Gimesia maris: one gene and its partner. Each later gene encodes a partner of the first gene's protein in a complex. Links are inferred from orthologs where the notes say so. Each region holds a gene or a part of one and is shown on either strand. Other genes may lie near its edges.

The links. The genes of interacting proteins can lie anywhere in the genome.
Region 2: the proteins of holB (region 1) and dnaX are in contact, whole or in part, in a cryo-EM structure (PDB 8GIZ), measured with the Escherichia coli proteins. The link is inferred for Gimesia maris from one-to-one orthologs.

Annotation. Positions count from the first base shown.
Region 1 is NZ_CP042910.1:5,616,226-5,619,042, reverse strand. It holds holB (DNA polymerase III subunit delta'), read right to left. Parts: upstream 2,032-2,817; coding sequence 970-2,031; downstream 1-969. Other genes in the region: lipA (lipoyl synthase), read right to left, coding at 2,327-2,817; GmarT_RS20860 (lipoyl domain-containing protein), read right to left, coding at 2,051-2,326; GmarT_RS20870 (PSP1 domain-containing protein), read right to left, coding at 1-770. UniProt on the Escherichia coli protein: Part of the beta sliding clamp loading complex, which hydrolyzes ATP to load the beta clamp onto primed DNA to form the DNA replication pre-initiation complex.
Region 2 is NZ_CP042910.1:3,576,912-3,579,911, forward strand. It holds dnaX (DNA polymerase III subunit gamma/tau), read left to right. Parts: upstream 1-603; coding sequence 604-2,397; downstream 2,398-3,000. Other genes in the region: GmarT_RS13225 (amidase), read right to left, coding at 1-90; GmarT_RS13235 (YbaB/EbfC family nucleoid-associated protein), read left to right, coding at 2,400-2,753; recR (recombination mediator RecR), read left to right, coding at 2,838-3,000. UniProt on the Escherichia coli protein: Part of the beta sliding clamp loading complex, which hydrolyzes ATP to load the beta clamp onto primed DNA to form the DNA replication pre-initiation complex.

The DNA.
Region 1 (2,817 bases):
TCAGGGTAGATGACTTGTACACACTCGGAAAGGATTTCCTGGTTCGTGACTTTCGCTTCTCCCTTGCTGGTAATAATCGTCGAGCCGACAGGAGGCAGTTCCTTCTTATAGCTTTTATAGGTTTCGTATTCATAACGCAGGCAACATTTCAGGCGTCCACATCGCCCTGAGAGCTTATTGGGATCCAGTGACGTTTTCTGCAGTTTTGCCATCTTCATGGAGACGGGAGGCATTTCCGTCAGATGGGTTCCGCAGCAGACCGTTTTCCCGCAATCACCATAATCCGCCAGCAGCTTCGCTTCATCGCGCACTCCAATCTGGCGCATTTCGATTCGTGAACGATATTTTCTTGCCAGCGCTTTCACCAGCTCGCGAAAGTCAACGCGTTTTTCTGCCAGATAGTAGAAGACGACCCGCTCACCACCGAACAGGTGCTCGACGTCAACCAGCTGCATTTGCAGTTTGTGTTCGTTTACCAGTTCCTGGCATCCCAGAAATTCATTGCGTTCTTCATGGCGGTTCTGGTCCCGCTGGCGATAGTCATCATCGGTCACCAGGCGGATAATTCGTCCGGCTACCGAAGCGTCCTTCATAAATGATTTAACGCGTTCTGTTGCAGGCGACAGGACTTCTCCCCATTCATGCCCCCGGTCGCTTTTGATGATTACAGCCGCATTACGTGGTAGTTCGGGCAGACCTTTGCTGGTAAATTCTCCAATGAGTCGGGTGGAACCGTAGCGTACGATATATCCGGAAGCTTCAATATTCATAGATTATGATTTCATCGAGTTGAGATTGGATGCAGCAGCCATTGTGCAGAATAAGTCAGCAACAGCATAGGAATCAGCATGACTGCTCAGATCAGTTTATTATAGCCGGACTCGATCTGGCAATCTCTAATTAAACGCAGGAAAACACATTTATTTGAAAACCGTACACTGTTTCCCGAATCGAGCTTGCAGACGGAGCTTATTTCGTCTGGATTTCCCGCAGATCCTGGCTTAAGCTCTCGATGCATAAAGGCAGCGTTACATTCTGATTGATCTGCTCCTCTGTCTGCAGCATCCGGCTCAACAGATTTCCAATCGTTTCAATCCGGTCTTCCGTTTCACCAGGCAAACCGGCAACAAATGATTCCACATTACCGGCAGTTGGAGCAGCCTGGTAAGCGGCGGCGCACTGTAAAGACTGATGGTAGAAATCGGCACAGAATTTGATGACCCACAATGCTGTTTTTCTCTGTGCGGCTGTATTGCCTCCCACGTCATCGATAGCCTGAATCACGGATTCGGAAAATGCCTGCGGTTGAAACGGATGTCGACTGAGCAGTCTGGTGATATTGCCCCGCAGAGACTGAAGATTTTCATCCAGAAGCTGCCTCGCAATATTCAGGGAACCTGCAGACAGACGCGCGATCTCTATTGCCTGGTCCTCGGACTCTACGAGTTGCTGATCTATTAACAGAGCGGCAACGTCTTCCTGGGTCAACCGGTTGAATCGGATCAGCTGACAGCGGGAACGGATCGTAGGCAGAATGGCATCCAGTTCACTCGCAATCAGAATCATTAAATAGTTCGCAGAGGGTTCTTCCAGTGTCTTCAGCAGTGCATTGGCACTTTCAGCATTCATTTTGTCCGCATCGTCAATGATGGCAATCCGGCGGTCACCCACCATGGGACGCAGCGACATTTCATAACAGACGCCTTCCCGACCTCGATGATCATCATCGCCAATGATCAGGCTGAGAGGCAGAATGTTTTTGTCGGGGGGGCATTCTATCGAAATCAGATCGGGGTGTGTTCCCGCTGCCATCTGTTTGCAGGAGTCGCAGGTCCGACAGCAGCTTAACTCGTCCGCGGGAGTTTGAAGACAAAACAGGCATTGGGCCAGATGTAGTGCGACCCGCTTCTTACCGATACCAGCTGCGCCTGAGAACAGGAGCGCATGAGGCAGGCGGCTGCGTGACAGCGCACGATCCAGCATTTCCAGAATGGGGTGGTGGCCTCGAATGGAGTCGGTTGTCGTGCTCATCCACATCTCTTTTCAGAAATCAGTCTTCCGTGTTCCAGTCCGATTCGGTTTCAGAATCCAGTGGCTCAATCCAGCCCAGGATCATACCCGTTGTGACTTCCATTCCGGGCTGACATTCACAAGAAATAATCGTGCCGGCACAGGGGGCTTCGACGTCAAAGGTAACGCCGGGAATCAGCAGTTCGACCACTCGATCACCGGTGGCGACAGATTCCCCTGCATGTGTCAGCCACAGACTGACTTTGAGCGGCTGAGGAGAACTGTAGACCGGAGGAACAAGGATCGGTGTCGCCATTCAGGAATCTTTTCCCAGGACAGATGCCATCTCGCCGGCATTATAACTGGAACGTACAAAAGGACCGCTGGCGACCAGTTTGAAGCCCATGGCCCGGACCTGGTCTCCGACTTCGTCAAATTCTTCAGGTGGCAGGAAGCGTTCTACAGGCAGATTCTGAGGTGTCGGCTGCAGGTACTGGCCGATGGTAATCATGTCACATCCGACGGCCCGCAGATCCGCGCAGACTTCCAGCACTTCTTCCCGGGTTTCGCCCAGTCCGAGCATGATTCCACTTTTGGTAACAATTGTCGGATCTGTTTCCTTGACCTGAAGCAGCAGGTCCAGTGTTCGTTGATAAACGGCGTTACGTCGCACGCGGTGATAAAGGCGAGGCACCGTTTCCGTATTGTGGTTGAAGACATCCGGGTGAGCTTCTATCACGCGCTGGATAGCTTTGCGATCGCCGCGAAAGTCGGGGGTGAGAACTTCGATGTCAGCGTCCATCCGTG
Region 2 (3,000 bases), 2.0 Mb from region 1 along the record:
TGTCAGGAGTTCGCGGCAGGAGAGTTCGCCGGCTTTAAGCGCCTGTTGTGCGTCGGCAATGGTTCGGGGAGGTGTCTGGTACAGATTCATAATTCGTTTCTGATGCGTAGGAGTGGATTATCGCAGTATTTTAAGATTTTCGGCGATTCAGTGCGGGAAATCAAATGGCAGTGGGTTGACGATCGGGAATTTAGCTCCATAATGCATGGTTCAGGCGTTGAATCGCTATCAATCAGGGGGCGAAAAGCTGTCTCCGAGTATGGTGGGGTAGTCATTGACCGGGTCAGATCTTAACCGAAGCAGCCCACATTGGTTTATTCCAGGTGTACGAGGAGGCAGCTTTTCGCCCCTTTTTATTAGACTGTATCCAGTTTATCCGTAGCGTCTCCAGGGGCATTTGGACCGAGTATGTTAGATTACGAACGCTATGATTCAATGTGATATACTCTGGCAGCTCCTCATTCACGTTATGATCGCAAATTGATTACCACCTCTCACTGGATAAACGGATCAGAGTCACTTATTGTAAGTGACTGAGCAGCAGGTTGCTCTTCGTTTCCCCGTTTCTTTGTCTCTTTCTGATTTCGATGTCTGATAACAGGTATGTCCAGTAAATCGATGCAGTATACAGTGTTGGCCCGTCGCTTCCGGCCTCAGAATTTCTCGGAAGTCGTAGGACAGGGAATGGTTGCCCAGGCGCTGCAGAATGCCATTCGTGGTGACCGCGTGGCACACGCCTATTTGTTTACCGGCGCGCGGGGTGTGGGTAAAACTTCGATGGCCCGCATTCTGGCGAAAGCGTTGAATTGCCCTCATACACAGGATGGGATTCCGTGTGGCGAGTGTGAGGTCTGTCAGAATATTGCTGTCGGCAGTGATGTGGATGTATTGGAAATCGATGGTGCTTCCAATCGTGGGATTGATGATATCCGTTCGTTGCGGGCGAATGTGAATGTGCGTTCGATGCGATCAAAATATAAGATCTATATCATCGACGAAGTTCACATGTTGACCAAGGAAGCGTTCAATGCCTTGCTGAAAACGCTGGAAGAACCGCCTCCGAATGTGAAGTTCATCTTCTGTACGACCGAGCCGAACAAGCTGCCTGATACGATTCTTTCCCGTTGTCAGCGTTTCGATTTCGGGTACATCGAAGAAAACAGCATCTGTGATCGTCTCAAGCAGATTGCCGAAGCCGAACAGGTCAGTGTGGCTGATGACGCCATTCAACTCGTCGCCCGCCGCGCGGGTGGATCGATGCGGGACAGCCAGTCTATTTTTGATCAACTGCTGTCTTTCGGCGAATCGCATCTGACGGCAGAAAGTGTGCACCGAATTCTGGGGACGGCCAGTGATGAACGGCTGATTGAACTTATCGACGCTTTGATTGAACAAAAGCGGGATGTGGCACTGACGCACTTTGATGCCGCTTTGAATGCCGGTGTGCAGTTGAACGAGTTTGTCGATCAGCTGCTGAATTATCTGCGTGATTTATCTGTCGTGGCAACAGGAGCGTCGCAGGTCACCCTGCTCTCGATCTCGGAGATGAATCGAGCCAGTCTGCAGCGTCAGGCGGAAGCCTGGGGAATTCAAACCTGTCTGGCCGCGTTTCAGATTCTGAATGAAGCCCGGAATCGGATGTTTCGTGCCAGTCACGGTCGCGCACTGGTGGAACTGGCATTGATACGGATGTCACTCCTCGAAGATCTGGACCTGTTGAGCCGTTTTCTGTCATCCGGAGGTCAGATACCTGCTGCCCCGGCAGCGGTGCGGCAAGCTTCCCCTTCTCTCTCTGCAGCTGCGGTTTCCCAACCCGTTTCTGAGCCCCCCACTCCCCCTCAAGAGAGTACTGAGCCCTCGTCCGATCAAAAAAAAATTGAAAAAAAAAATGAAATTGAATCGCCTGTAGCGTCAGAATCGATTGAAAGTTCCCCCCCTGCCGCAGAAACAGTTCCTTTTCGACCCGGAATGGAAAGTTTATTGTTGTCGCAACTTATTGAAAACACTGAGGATTTGTTAAAAGATTCCCTGAAAGGTGTGACGTCAATAGCAATTTCTGGGCCGAAACAGCTGGATTTACAATTCTCTAAGAGCTATAATTTCTCAAAGCAATACTGCGAACGGCCTGAAATGCTGGCCCGACTCGAAAATTCGCTGGAAAAGGTGACAGGTGAACGGATTAAAATTCGTTTGATTGTGCTGGAACCAGCGTCTGAAAACGAGAATGCAGATGACAAACAAAGCAGACCATCGATGGCTCAACAGCGAGCAGAACAGCGTGAACTGGCCCCTGCCACGGATCATTTTCTGCAGGAAGCCCTTTCCGTGTTTAACGCGCAAAGTGTGAGAGTCGATGTTTTAAAAGTCCAGGCAGAAGAGAAAAAAGAGGATTCGTGACCATGTTCAAAGGACTGGGAAATATCGCCGGCATGATGAAGCAGTTTTCAGAAATGCAGGGCAAAATGACGGAGATGCAGGAAAAACTGGGCAAGCTTCGCTTTGAAGGCTCTGCCGGTGGCGGAATGGTCAACGTGGAAGCAAATGGCCAGCAGAAGGTTCTGGGAGTCAAGATTGACCAGACTCTGCTGGAGAGCGGTGACCGGGAAATGCTGGAAGACCTGATCACAGCGGCGACCAACCAGGCATTAGATAAAGCGCGCGAGGGAGCTGCAGAAGAAATGTCTCAAATCACGGGAGGTATGAATATTCCCGGGCTGGATGAAGCACTTTCGAAATTCAATCCTAATTCCTGAACTGGTACGCGTGCCCTACCCGTTCAGTTCCATTTTCTTTACGGACAGCATTCCGTCTGTTTCAAGTTTTTGAAGAGTCTTTTTATGTCGCTACGTGGAAGAGAGAGTCAGTCTCATCCTTATGGTTCCAGTGTGGGGCAACTGATTGATCAGTTTGCGACCCTGCCCGGAATCGGTCGTAAATCGGCTGAGCGGCTTGCGCATTACATCCTGTCGATTCCTGAACCGGAAGCCCGCCAGCTGGCAG